Regions from separate parts of the Allobosea sp. 05T438 genome, predicted to be linked through region 2. Evidence: predicted binding sites of a transcription regulator. Region 2 holds the regulator's gene; each other region holds the start of a gene.

Region 1 (4,603 bases), on a different contig from region 2:
ACGGCGGAGACCGCCAGAACCCTACCGGAACCAGACGCCCTTCACGGGAGCGAAGGAATAGCGATGCTCGGGGCAGGGGCCGTGTTCGGCGATGGCCTTGCGATGCTGCGGCGTCGCATAACCGACATGGCCCGAAAAGCCATAGGCAGGATAGCGCCGACACAGCCGCGCCATCATCCGATCGCGCGTAACCTTGGCGACGATCGAGGCAGCCGCGATGGAGGCCACGGCGCCATCCCCCTGAATAATCGCCTCGCAGCCGCAGCTCAGCTGCGGCGGATCGTTGCCGTCGACCAGCACATGCAGCGGCGCGAGCGGCAGAGCGGCCACCGCCCGGCGCATCGCCAGCAGCGTCGCCTGGCGGATATTGAGCGCGTCGATCTCGACAGCCGTGGCGCTGGCGACGGCTACGGCGAGCGCTCGCTCCATGATCTCGCCGAAGAGTTCCTCGCGGATCGGCGCCGGCAGCTTCTTCGAATCGTCGAGGCCATGCGGCACGCGGGCCGGATCGAGGATGACGGCGGCGGCCACGACCGGGCCGGCAAGCGGCCCGCGCCCAACCTCATCGATGCCGGCCAGTGGCCAGAGGCTGTTGGCGATGGCGTGTGTCTCGCGGCTGAAATCAGCGGGCATGGCGGGCTTATGCAACAGAGTGCCGTTTCGAGCTAGACCGCTGTCGTCCTCCTCCACCGTCATCCCGGACAAGCCGCCCTGGGCGGCGCCGATCCGGGATCCATGCCCGAGCCTTTAATAAGAGGGGCTCCGGTATCGATCGCTGGTCCACGCTTCGCTGCGCCCGGGACGACCTCCGCGCGTGTCCATTCAAAACAGGCTCAGCTGCGCCTTCTCCTTCTCGGGCTTCACGAACAGGTCCGTCCGCAGCCGCCGGCGCGCGGTGTTGAAGCCGATGCGCTCGGCCGCCAGCTCGAAGCGCCGCCCGATCATCCAGGCATAGGGGCCGGAGCCGACCATGCGCTGACCCCATTGCGAATCGTAGTCCTTGCCGCCGCGCGTCGAGCGGATCAGCGACATCACATGCCTGAGCTTGTCGGGATGGTGCGCCAGCAGCCATTCCTGCACGATGTCGCGCACTTCGAGCGGCAGCCGCAGCAGTACATAGCCGGCCTCCTGTGCGCCCGCCGCCTTGGCAGCGTCGAGGATGCGCTCGATCTCGTGCTCGTTGATCGCCGGCACGATGGGCGCGACCAGCACCGTCACCGGGATGCCGGCCTCGGACAGCTTGCGGATCGTCTCGAGCCGCTTGGGCGGCGAAGCGGCACGCGGCTCCATGCCCCGCGCCGTCTTCGGATCGAGTGTCGTCACCGAGATCGCGACCTTGACCAGCCCCTTCTCCGCCATCGGCGCAAGGATATCGATGTCGCGCTGGACCAGCGCCGATTTGGTGACGATGCCGACCGGGTGGTTGAACTTCGAGAGCACCTCCAGGATCTGGCGCATGATCCTGAGCTTCTTCTCGATCGGCTGATAGGCATCGGTGTTGGTGCCGATGGCGATGGTGCGCGGCTGGTAGGAGGGGGAGCAAAGCTCCTTCTCCAGCAATGCCGCGGCATCGGGCTTCGCCGTCAGCTTGCTCTCGAAGTCGAGGCCGGGCGAGAGCCCGAGATAGGCATGAGTCGGCCGCGCGAAACAGTAGACGCAGCCATGCTCGCAGCCGCGATAGGGATTGATCGAGCGGTCGAAGGAGATGTCCGGCGAGTCGTTGCGCGTGATGATGCTGCGCGCCTTCTCGTAGGCGATCTCGGTCTTGAACGGCGGCAGCTCTTCCAGAGAGCCCCAGCCGTCATCTTCGGTGACGCGCTGCTCCGCTTCGTAGCGCCCGCCGGGATTGACCGTGGCGCCGCGTCCGCGCCGCCGCTCCGGGTCGATGCGATGACCGGCATAGGCGAGCGGATCGGCCGGCGCGACGACCGGCGCTGAGACGGTCGGCTCCCTGTCGTGCCGGCGCAGCGGCTGGGCCGCGGGATAGGGCCTTTCTGTGGGTCTGGCCTGGGGCATGGCTTTCGAACCGGTTCATGTGCCGGGAATCGGCACGCTCTGGTCTCAGATAGAGTGAACATAACAGGAACAAAAGGCAAGAGCTGCATTGCGACGTGCTGCGCTGCGGCATAGAACATTGCGTATGCTCACAGCCGTGATCCGCGCCGATGGTTCCCCGCGAGCTCTCGCCGCCACGCTGGCCGTGCTGATCCCGGCGGTGGCGGAAGGCTTGCTCGGCCATGCGGTGATCGTCGACACAGTGGGCGCTCCCGATTTCGAGCGCGTCGCCGACACGACCGGCGCCTGCTATCTGCGCATCGGCCCGGCCGAGGCCTGGCAGGGCGGAGCCTCTGTGGCGCGCGGCGACCGGCTCGTGCTGTTCGAGGCCGGCGACGTGCCACAGGCACATTGGGCGCTGGTGGTCGAGCGCCATCTACTCGTCACGCCGGAGGTGCCGGCCCTGATACCGCTGCACGCCGCCCGCGACGCGCTGCTCGAGCGCGTCGCGCTGTCCTTTGCCGGGCTCAGGCTCCGGTCCGGGCTCGTGCTGCCCAAGGCGATGGTCCTGGAAGGGCGCCTCGACCAGGCGCCGCAACGGTTGCCGGTGTGGCGCGAGCGGGCCGGGTAGGGCGATGGCCGGGCCGGCATGACATCGCGTCGGACTCCTCCTAGGCTGGAGCTGTCGGGAGGCTGACATGACGATACCGAGCGAGATTCTTCTGGCGAGCGATCTTTCCTCGCGCACCGACAGGGCGGCGGATCGCGCGCTGCTGCTGGCGCGGGAATGGCATGCGAAACTTGCGATCCTGCATGTCGTGAGTGCAGCGGAGCAGGCCGGTTCAGTCGTTGCGATGGCGGCGTGGCGGGACGAGCTGCCGTTGGCGGCGGGCGAAGCGGAACTGCTGGTTCGCAGCGGCTCATTGCCGGATGTCCTGGCAGAACTGGCCGCCGAGCGTGGCAGCGGGCTGATCGTGACCGGCGTGGCGCGCTACAACGACGTCCGCGACTACGTGGTGGGCACCGCCGTTGACTATATCGTTCGCAGGGCGGCTGTTCCGGTGCTGATCGTCCGCCGGCGCGCCGACCGCCCTTACGGGGCGATCGTCGTCGGCACGGATTTCTCGGAGGGCTCGCGCCGGGCTCTGCTGGCGGCGGCGGAGCTCTTCCCGCAGGCGCGCCTGCTTCTGGTCCATGCCTATCCCGGCCCCGGCCCCAGGACCAATTTCCAAGGCAAGGGCGATTTCCTGCGGGCTGAGGCCGAGGCCGGGATGACGGCCTTCCTCGACGCGGCAAAGCTTCCGGCGAGCCTCAGCGCACGCCTCGATACGCAGGTCGTCGAAGGTAATGCCACTGCGGCCATCGAGCGCTGCCGCGCCGCGGCCGGGGCGCAATTGGTCGTCGCCGGCCGCTACGGCCAGGGCGGCTTTTCCGAAACGGTGATCGGCAGCACCGCCGAAACGATCTTGGGCACGGTCCGGGCCGACATCCTGATCGCGCCCGGCGCCTGATCATCAATATGAGCTAGCCGGGCTCGGATTCGGGCAGGCCGTGCGAGGATGCCTATACCGGGTTGCGGAAGGTGTCGCAGCTCTGCATCGAGCCCGACTGGAAGCCGGTGTTGAACCACTTCGTCCGCTGGGCCGAGGAGCCGTGGGTGAAGGAATCCGGCACGACCACGCCCTGCGCTGCCCTCTGCAGCTTGTCGTCGCCGATCGCGGAGGCGGTGCGGATCGCCTCCTCGATATCGCCCTGGTCGAGGCGGCCCATGGCCTGGATGTTGTGTGCCCAGACGCCGGCGAAGCAGTCCGCCTGCAGCTCGATCCGCACCGAGATGGCGTTGGCGTCGCGCTCGGACGAGCGCTCGCGCAGCTGATTCGCCTTGGGCAGGATGCCGAGCAGGTTCTGGATGTGGTGGCCGACCTCATGGCCGATCACATAGGCATAGGCGAAGTCGCCGCCGCCGCCGAGCTTGCGCTGCATCTCCTGGAAGAAGGAGGTGTCGAGATAGACCTTTTTGTCCACGGGGCAGTAGAACGGTCCCATCGCCGATTGCGCGGTGCCGCAGCCGGAGCGGTCGACGCCGGAGAACAGCACGAGCCGCGGCGCCTGGTAGCGGATATTGGCCTGCTGCGGCAGGATCTTCGTCCAAACGTCCTCGTTCTGCGCCAGCACGGCCGAGACGAAGCGGCCCATCTCGTCCTGCGGTGGGCCGGAGGAGCGGCGGGTTTCCTGCGTCTGTTCGCGTCCTCCGATGCCACCAATCATCTCGGCGCCGCCGATCAGCAGGCGCGGATCGATGCCGAGCGCCCAGCCGAGCAGGCCGAGCACGACCATTGTGCCGATGCCGATGCCGCCGCGCCCGCCGGGCATGCCGGCGAAGCCGCCGCCGCCACCGCCGCCGCGCCGGTCCTCGAGATTCTCGGACTGGCGATAATCTTCCCACTGCATGGACGGTTCCTCGACGAAACTCCCCGCAATCTCGCCGGGAGATGCTGGGAACTCAAGCCGTCATTGCAGGTTCCGGCTGAACGAAGCCTGACGGCCTCCGGCTTGCCTAGTGATAGCCGCTGTCGGCCCTGACCTTGCCGCGGAAGGTCCAGTACAC
Region 2 (4,603 bases):
CGTTTCGATCTCCGGCCTGCACATGGTGCTCGCCGCCGGGACGATCTTCTGGCTGGTGCGCGCCCTGCTGGCGCTCTCCCAGACCGCCGCGCTGCGCTGGCCGATCAAGAAGATCGCAGCGGCCGCAGCGATGTTCGGCGCGACCGCCTACTGCATCTTCTCGGGCAGCGATGTCGCGACCGAGCGCTCGCTGATCATGACGCTGGTGATGCTCGGCGCGATCCTTGTCGATCGTGCGGCGCTGAGCATGCGCAATCTCGCGCTTGCGGCCATGATCGTGCTCCTGCGCGAGCCGGAGGCCTTGCTCGGGCCGAGCTTCCAGATGTCCTTCGGAGCCGTCGCGGCATTGATCGCCTTTGCCGAACGCTGGGAGAGCCGAAAGCGCTCCCAGCCGCCGCCCAGCTTGCCGTGGCCGCTTGGGCCGGTCTGGGCCGCGGCACTCGGCATCGTCGTCACCACGTTGCTGGCAACGGCCGCGACAGCGCCCTTCGGCGCCTATCATTTTCAGACCTTCAATCCCTTCGGCCTGCTCGGCAATGCGATGGCGCTGCCCTTCGTCTCGCTCTTCGTCATGCCGGCGGCCGTCTTCGGCGTGCTGGCTTACCCCTTCGGACTGGACTGGCCCGCCTGGGCGCTGATGGGGCTGGCTTCCGATGTCGTGCTCAAGGTGGCGCACTGGGTCGCAAGCATCGACCATTCCACGGTGATGATCGCAGCCTTCGGGCCGGCGGTGCTGACCTGCTTCGTGCTGGCGCTGCTGTGGCTGACGCTCTGGACCACGCCCTGGCGCTGGCTGGCGGCGCTGCCGCTCCTGCTCGGCGTGGCCATCGCCGGCAAGCCGGAGCGGCCGGAAATCCTGATCGAACGCGACGGTTCGGGGCTGGCGGTGCGGGGCCCGGATGGCCGCCTCGCGATTGCGGGCAAGCCGAGCCGTTTCGTGCTGCAGCAATGGCTCGCTGCTGATGGCGATCGCCGTTCGCCGGACGATCCGACGCTGCGGGCCGGCATTAGCTGCGATGCGCTCGGCTGCGTCGCACGGACGCCGGATCAGCGCACCGTTTCCTACACGCGCGACAGGTTGGCGCTTATCGAGGACTGCATGCGGGCTGACCTCGTCGTCACCGCCATCCCCTGGAGCGGAACCTGCAAGGCACGGCTGATCGAGCGAATGGCGTTATCGCGCGACGGCGCGACTTCGCTCTATCGAACAGGATCGGGGTGGAGCAGCCATGTCTCGGAGCAGAACGCTGCCGACCGCCCTTGGAGCCGCCGCCGTGAGCAGCGCCCTGCGCAAGCCTCGACAGCGCCTCCGAGTGTGACACCGGCTTCCGCCGACGGCGAAGCCGAGGTCGAGCGCCTTCAGTAGCGCCGCATCAGATTGACGAGGCGGCCCTGGATCTTGACCCGGTCCGGCCCGAGCACGCGCGTCTCATAGGCAGGGTTCGCGGCTTCGAGCGCGATCGAGGAGCCGCGCTTGCGCAGCCGCTTCAGCGTCGCTTCCTCATCATCGATCAGCGCCACGACGATGTCGCCGGTATTGGCCGAATCCTGCTTGCGGATGATGACGGTGTCGCCGTCGAGGATGCCGGCTTCGACCATCGAGTCACCACGCACTTCCAGCGCGTAATGCTCGCCGGAGCCGAGCATGTCGGGCGGCAGCGAGACGGTGTGGCTACGGTTCTGGATCGCCGAGATCGGCGTGCCGGCGGCGATGCGGCCCATGACCGGGATCGCGATGGAGGAGCGGCTGTCCTCATCGGACGCAGGGCGTGGCTTGGTGAGATTCGGCTGCGAGCCGAGGCCGCCCTGGACGACCGCAGGGTTGAAACGCTGCCGCTGCTGCGGGGCGCCGAGCCCGTCGGGCATCTTGATGATCTCGAGCGCACGCGCCCGGTTGGGCAGGCGACGGATGAAGCCGCGCTCCTCTAGCGCCATGATCAGCCGGTGGATGCCCGACTTGGAGCGCAGATCGAGCGCATCCTTCATCTCGTCGAAGGAGGGCGGCACCCCGCTCTCACGCAAGCGTTCCTGAATGAAGCGCAGGAGTTCGTGTTGCTTGCGTGTCAGCATGATCCCCGCCGGCCTTCTCGAAGGCTAGATTCGAAACAAAGCAGGAACACCATACGCGTTCCACTTGTGTTCCGCAAGCGGGCTCCGGCATCGAAGCGAACAGTGGAATCCACTTTTCGGGCAGATCCGATGCGATAACCCTATACAGATCGCTACGATCGCGTCCGACAGGATGAGCGGTGATCTAGCGCAGCGGCAGGATGCGGCAGATGTCGCCTTTTTTTGCCGGCGCGGCATGGGCAGGCCGGATCGTCAATGCCTGCGCCCGTGCCAGCGTGCCGAGCATCGAGGAATCCTGCCGGTCGAAGGGCGTCGCCACCCAGCCATCCGGCGTCAGTGCGAGCTCCGAGCGCAGATAGTCCTCGCGCTCGTCATTGGCCGGCATGTCACGGCCGAGGCGGGCGGGGATGCTGCGGTCGCGGTCGGCCTCCCCAATGCCGAGCAGAGCCTCGATCAGCGGCAGGACAAAGAGATGGCCGCAGACGATCGAGGAGACCGGGTTTCCGGGCAAGCCGACCACGACCATGCGGCCGAGTCGGCCGGTCATCATGGGTTTGCCCGGCCGCATCGCGATCTTCCAGAAGCCGAGCGACATGCCGGCCCGCGTCAGCGCCTCCTGCACGAGGTCATGCGCGCCGACCGAGGCCCCGCCGAGCGTGACGAGGACGTCGGCGTCGGCGTCCCGCGCCTGGCCGATCTTGGCCGCGAGGTCGGCGTGGTCGTCGCGGGCGATGCCGAGATCGAGAACGGCACCGCCGGCCTTCTCGACCAGTGCAGCGAGCGAGAAGGAGTTCGAGGCGACGATCTGGTCGCGCCCGACCGGCTCGCCCGGAGCCACCAACTCGTCGCCAGTGGCAAGGATCGCGACGCGCGGCTTGCGCCGGACGGGCAAGGTCGGATGTCCCATCGCGGCGGCGAGGCCCAGCGCAGCGCTGTCGAGCACGCGCCCGGCGGGCAGCAGGACGTCGCCTTCGCGGAAATCCAGCCCGGCTGCGCGCAGGAACTTGCCCTTGGCGGGCGGCACCCGCACGCGGATCGCCGGGCTGTCGACGCCGTCGGCATCCTCCTGCATCAGGACGGTATCGGCGCCATCAGGCATTGGCGCGCCCGTGAAGATGCGCACGGCCTGTCCCGGCCCGACCGAGCCCTCGAAGGCCCGGCCAGCGGCGGATTCGCCGATCACCGCGAGCGAGATGCCCGCCGCCATGTCGTCGCCGCGCACGGCATAGCCGTCCATGGCGGAATTGGCGAAGGGCGGCTGGGTCCGGAGCGCCTTGACCTCACCGGCAAGCACCCGCCAGGCGCATTGCGCGAGCGGCAGGGTTTCGGCCCCGGTCGGCCCTGGAATGCTGTCGAGCAGCGCCTTGCGCGCGACGGGGACCGGGGTGAGCGCCATCAGAGCAGGATGCCGAACCGCAGGTCCGCGGCAGCGAATAGTGGGGACCGGTTTTCGGATGACATCATGCTCGACTTCCTTCCTGCGAAGCCTTTGCGTCGTAGTCGCCGGACTGGCCGCCGGATTTGTGCATGAGCCGGATGTTCTCGATCCGCATCGCCCTGTCGACCGCCTTGACCATGTCGTAGACGGTCAGGCAGGCGACCGAGACGGCTGTGAGCGCCTCCATCTCGACGCCGGTCTGGCCTTTCATCTTCACTTCGGCGCGCACGCGCACGCCCGGCAATGCCTCGTCGATCGTGAGATCGACCCCGATCTTGCTGAGCAGCAGGGGGTGGCAGAGCGGGATCAGCTCATGTGTGCGCTTGGCGGCCATGATTCCGGCGAGGCGCGCCGTGCCGAGCACGTCGCCCTTCCTGGCGTTGCCGTCGCGCACGATCGCGATCGTCCCGGGCGCCATCACGACGCTCCCTTCGGCGACGGCGATGCGGGTCGTCTCGGCCTTGTCGCCGACATCGACCATATGCGCCTGGCCCTGGGCGTCGAGGTGGCTGAGCCGGCTCACGCCGCGCTCTCTTGCGCCGTGCCGGTCAGCAGCGACCGCGTCGCGGCCGTGACATCCGCCTGCCGCATCAGGCTCTCGCCGACGAGGAAGCTGTTGACGCCGGCCTTGTTGAGGCGGGCGATGTCGGCATGGGCGAAGATGCCGCTCTCGCCGATGACGATGCGGTCGGAGGGGACGCGCGGCGCCAGCCGCTCGGTCACCGCGAGATCGACGTGGAAGCTGCGCAGATCGCGGTTGTTGATGCCGAGCAGGCGGCTCTCGAGCTTGAGCGCCCGGTCGAGCTCGGCGTCGTCATGAACCTCGACGAGCACGTCCATGCCGAGTTCGCGCGCGGTTTCGTTGAGCGCCCTGGCGGTGTCGTCGTCGACACCAGCCATGATGATCAGGATGCAGTCGGCGCCCCAGCTGCGGGCTTCGTAGACCTGATAGGGCTCGTAGAGGAAATCCTTGCGCAGGGCGGGCAGGCCGGAGGCCTCGCGCGCCTGCGTCAGGAATTCCGGCTGACCCTGGAAGGAGGGCGCATCGGTCAGCACGGAGAGGCAGGCCGCGCCGCCGGCGGCATAGGCACGGGC
Region 3 (4,603 bases), on a different contig from region 2:
GACATGCCGTCCGAGAGTCAGCGGCTCGGCCCAGTAGTTGCGATAGGCGGCGGCGCCCATGCGGGTCGCGATATCGTCGTCGCGCAATGTCGCCAGCGCTTTGGCCAGACCGGCGACATCGCCTCCCTCGACCAGAAGCCCATCCTCACCGTCGCGGACCCAGCTCGCCGGGCCGGTCGTGCGGGCGAGGATGACCGGCACGCCGCGCGAGCGCGCCTCGGCGATCACGAGCGGCCCGGGTTCGTACCAGAGCGACGGCAGGACGAGGCAGCGCGCCTGCTCGATCTCATCGAACACGGCGTCGGCCGGAACCCAGCCCCGCACCTCCGCCGCCGGGTTGAGGCGCCGGATCTCTGTCTCCATCGGCCCCTCGCCGACAAAGCGCACCGGCATTCCCGCGACAACCACCGCTTCAGCCAGAAGATCGGCCGCCTTTTCCTGCGTGAAGCGCCCGAGGAAGAGTGCGTGGCGGTTGGCCGCGACATCGGTTGGCGCGCGCTTCTGCGCCTCCATCATGTTCTCGACGACGATGTGGCGGGCATTCTTCGGCAGGAAGGGCTCGGCGAAGCTGCGGGCAAAGGGGCTGACATGGATGAAGAGCGGCGCGCGCAGTCGATGCAGCGCCGCGTCCGAGCGCCATTGGCGCGCCACCCGGACGAGCTTGTGGCCATAGGAGGCGCGATCACAATTCCTGCCGATGCAGGACGCCGACAGCGGCTGGCGGTGGCAAGGTCTGCCGGCGCGGAAGTCGAAATAGCCGCCGACCGGACAGAACGAGAAATAGTCGTGCATGGTGATGGCGACCGGCAAGCCGCTCTCACCGGCGGCGGCGATGGCGGCCGGGCTGAACGCCTTGGTCCATTGATGCAGGTGGACGAGCGTTTCCCCGGGCGGCTGCCGGCGCAGCAGGGCGCCGAGCGCCTCATGCGCCTTTGCGTTCCAGATACCCTGCCGGGCGGCGGCGAGCCGGCTGCCGACCTTCCAGACCTCTTCGCCCTCGAACAGTGCCACCTCGATATTCGGGTGCTGCAGCCGCTCGGAGAGGGGACCGATCATGCAGGCGAAGACGATCCGGACGCCGGCCTCCGCGAGGCCACGCGCGCTTTCGATCGCAACCTTCGCCGCGCCGCCATTGACCGAACCAAAATCGCTGACGATGACGCAACGCATGTGCGGAAAGCCCCTCCGCCGTCAGGGGTAGGGCCAAAAGGTTGATATTTCCGCGCAGGCCGTCCGAGCGATCAGTAGAAATGGAGGGCGGCGAGCCCGGTCGCTGCGGCGATCGCTGCGACCCACCACAGCCAGCGCGATAAAGCGCTTTCGGGCGCCGCTGAAAGGGAGCCGCCGACGACATCCTCATGGCCGAAGCATTCCCCCGCGAGGCGCGCCGTGCGCTGCAGACCCGCGATGCCCTTCACCGGCACTGACTGACGCGACGCCACGGTCTTCTCCCTCCCAGCCCGATCATAGCGCATTGCGATTCTCCGCATAGGCCCGATCGTGACACCGATCCTCGGTGGCGATGGTTAACGCAGGCTGAATGCCTCGGTTCCGGTGCTCTTCTGCCACGGCAACGTCACACGCAGATGACGACCGGTGCATGGCTCCAACGAGAGAGTTTCGATGTGTCGGGGAGCTGTCTATAAGCAGATCGGCTTAGGCGCGGCGCCCGGCGCCGCAACCGAGCCTGATCGAATGCCGGATCAAATAACCAAGTCGCACAATCCGTCCTTCATGCACTAGGATTGGGCGGAACGAATCAGGAAACATCAGGCAGTGATGGACGAGAACGGCGATCTTTTCGGCGGGGAGCCGGAGCGGCCTCGCGCGGTTGATCCCAAGCCGGAAGCGCGCTCGCCGGCCGCAGCTCCGAAGGCGCCGGCCGGTTCCGGCGCTGCGCCGCGCAACGGCACGCTTTCCGAGGCCGGCTATGACGCCTCAGCCATCGAAGTGCTGGAGGGACTGGAGCCGGTCCGGCGCCGGCCCGGCATGTATATCGGCGGCACCGACGAGCGCGCGCTGCACCACCTCTTCGCCGAGGTGATCGACAACGCCATGGACGAAGCGGTGGCGGGCCATGCCACCTTCATCGATGTCGAATTGTTCGAGGACGGCTCGATTGCCGTCACCGATAACGGCCGCGGCATCCCGGTCGATCCGCATCCGAAATTCCCCGGCAAGTCGGCGATCGAAGTCATCATGACGACGCTGCATGCCGGCGGAAAATTCGACTCCAAGGCCTATGAGACTTCGGGCGGCCTGCACGGCGTCGGCGTCTCCGTCGTCAATGCGCTGTCCGACCGGCTCGAGGTCGAGGTTGCGCGCGGCAAGACGCTCTATCGCCAGATCTTCTCGCGCGGCCTGCCGCAGGGACCGCTGGAGACGGTCGGCCCGGTCGCCAACCGGCGCGGCACCAAGGTGCGCTTCCATCCCGATGCACAGATCTTCGGCGAAGGCGCGCATTTCTCCCCGGCCCGCCTGTTCCGCATGGCGCGCTCGAAGGCCTATCTCTTCGGCGGCGTCGAGATTCGCTGGACCTGTGCGCCGTCGCTGCTGAAGCCGGAAGGCGATGTCGCGGCGGAGGCCGTGTTCCGCTTCCCCGGCGGCTTGCGCGACTATCTCGGCCGCGAGATCGAGGGCAAGGACCTGGTCGCCGAGCCGATCTTCTCGGGCAAGATCACCAAGGAAGGCAGCCATGGCTCGCTCGAATGGGCCGTGGCCTGGCTCGCGACCGGCGAGGACGGCTTCTCCTCCTCCTACTGCAACACCATTCCGACGCCTGATGGCGGCACCCATGAGCAGGGCCTGCGCATCGCCCTGCTGCGCGGCTTGCGCGACCATGCCGAACGCATCGGCCAGTCGAAGCGCATGGCGCAGGTCACCTCCGACGATGTGATGGCGACATGCGCGGCCATGCTTTCGGTCTTCATCCGCGAGCCGGAATTCCAGGGCCAGACCAAGGACAAGCTGGCGACGCTGGAAGCCTCCCGCATCGTCGAGGGCGCGGTGCGCGACGCGTTCGATCATTGGCTCGCCGCCGCCCCGCAGCAAGCGCTGCGCCTGCTCGACTGGTCGGTGGATCGTGCCGAGGAGCGCTTGCGCCGGCGCCTCGAAAAGGAGGTCTCGCGCAAGACCGCGACACGCAAGCTGCGCCTGCCCGGCAAGCTCGCCGACTGCTCTAATGCCGGCGCGGCCGGATCGGAGCTCTTCATCGTCGAGGGCGACTCGGCCGGCGGCTCGGCCAAGCAGGCGCGCAACCGCGCGAATCAGGCGATTCTGCCCCTGCGCGGAAAAATCCTCAATGTTGCCAATGCGACACGCGAGAAACTTAATGCCAACCAGCAGCTCGCCGACCTGATCCTGGCGCTCGGCTGCGGTATCGGCACGCAGTTCCGCGAGGACGATCTCCGCTATGACAAGGTCATCGTGATGACGGACGCCGATGTCGACGGCGCCCACATCGCGTCGCTGCTCGTCACCTTCTTCTGGCGGCAGATGCCGCGGCTGATCGAGAAGGGGCATCTCTATCTCGCCGTGCCGCCGCTCTACCGGCTGCAGCATGGCGGCAAGAGCATCTACGCCCGCGACGACGCTCATAAGGACGAACTGCTGGAGACCGCATTCAAGGGCAAGAAGCCGGAGATCTCACGCTTCAAGGGCCTGGGCGAGATGATGCCGCAGCAGCTCAAGGAAACCACCATGGACCCAGCCAAGCGCATTCTGCTCAAGGTCATGGTGGACCATGAGGCGAAGGAGGAAACCTCGGATACGGTCGAGCGGCTGATGGGCAACAAGCCGGAAGCACGCTTCACCTTCATCCAGGAACGCGCCGCCTTCGCCGGGGAGCTGATCGACCTGTGAGGAACGAGCCCCGCAATTCTGAGGGGCTGGGCTTCACAGCCGCCGGGCTGTCCAACGCTGCCGTTGCAGGCAGGGTTCGCACATGCCGAACCCGCCCCTCTCTACAGAACGTCATGACGACAAGCGCCGGACCGCGGCGGGCGACTGGCCGCTGACGCTATGGCCGAGCCTGCTCCATCTCCATCTCGACGCGACGGCGATCTGGCGGCAGCCGCCGGGCGCGCCTCCTGGGACGACATCCGGATCTTCCACGCCATTGCCGTCGGCGGGTCGATGGCCGTGGCGGCGGCGCAGCTCGGGCTGAGCGAGGCCACTGTTACGCGCCGCCTCAAGGCGCTCGAGCGCGACCTTGGCCTCCAGCTCTTCGCGCGCGAGGCCAATCGCCTCGTCCCGACAGTGATTGGACTGGAGCTTGCGGCCGAGGCCGGTGAGATCGAGGCTGCGGCCCGCCGCTTCGCGATCCGCGCGGAGGCGGCGAAACCGCGTGCCAATGCTCCGGTGCGCGTCACCGCGACGACGTCGATCAGCCTCCTTCTGACCATGCATGCGACCGCGCTCTCGGCCGCGGCCGGCGGCGTCGAGATCGTCATCATCAGCACGCGCAGCCGGCTCGATCTTGCCCGCGGCGAGGCCGATATCGCGCTGCGCATGAGCAAGGTGCCGATCGAGCCGGGGCATTACACGCAGAAGCTCGGCCGTCTGATGCAGGCGCTTTATGTCCGGCACGACGTCGACCCCGCCA

The links. The regulator LexA, encoded in region 2, represses DNA repair genes until DNA is damaged. The targets are predictions, from matches to a motif close to TGTTCNNNNTGTGTTCNG.
Region 1: AC1DIN_RS06580 (PA0069 family radical SAM protein) is a predicted target of LexA. The motif match lies at 2,071-2,088, and genes of this name have one in related genera.
Region 3: parE (DNA topoisomerase IV subunit B) is a predicted target of LexA. The motif match lies at 1,751-1,768, and genes of this name have one in related genera.

The regions. Positions count from the first base shown of each region.
Region 1 is NZ_JBFTKQ010000002.1:575,210-579,812, reverse strand. Features, by position in the region: gene AC1DIN_RS06585 (ribonuclease HII) at 22-633, opposite strand; gene AC1DIN_RS06580 (PA0069 family radical SAM protein) at 823-2,016, opposite strand; gene AC1DIN_RS06575 (hypothetical protein) at 2,141-2,626, shown strand; gene AC1DIN_RS06570 (universal stress protein) at 2,694-3,506, shown strand; gene ypfJ (KPN_02809 family neutral zinc metallopeptidase) at 3,559-4,446, opposite strand; gene cydB (cytochrome d ubiquinol oxidase subunit II) at 4,553-4,603, opposite strand, start outside.
Region 2 is NZ_JBFTKQ010000005.1:143,112-147,714, reverse strand. Features, by position in the region: gene AC1DIN_RS13285 (ComEC/Rec2 family competence protein) at 1-1,366, shown strand, start outside; gene lexA (transcriptional repressor LexA) at 1,360-2,070, opposite strand; gene AC1DIN_RS13275 (molybdopterin molybdotransferase MoeA) at 2,255-3,466, opposite strand; gene moaC (cyclic pyranopterin monophosphate synthase MoaC) at 3,531-4,031, opposite strand; gene trpC (indole-3-glycerol phosphate synthase TrpC) at 4,028-4,603, opposite strand, start outside.
Region 3 is NZ_JBFTKQ010000006.1:141,974-146,576, reverse strand. Features, by position in the region: gene AC1DIN_RS14895 (glycosyltransferase family 4 protein) at 1-1,170, opposite strand, end outside; gene AC1DIN_RS14890 (hypothetical protein) at 1,242-1,442, opposite strand; gene parE (DNA topoisomerase IV subunit B) at 1,780-3,861, shown strand; gene AC1DIN_RS14880 (LysR family transcriptional regulator) at 4,021-4,603, shown strand, end outside.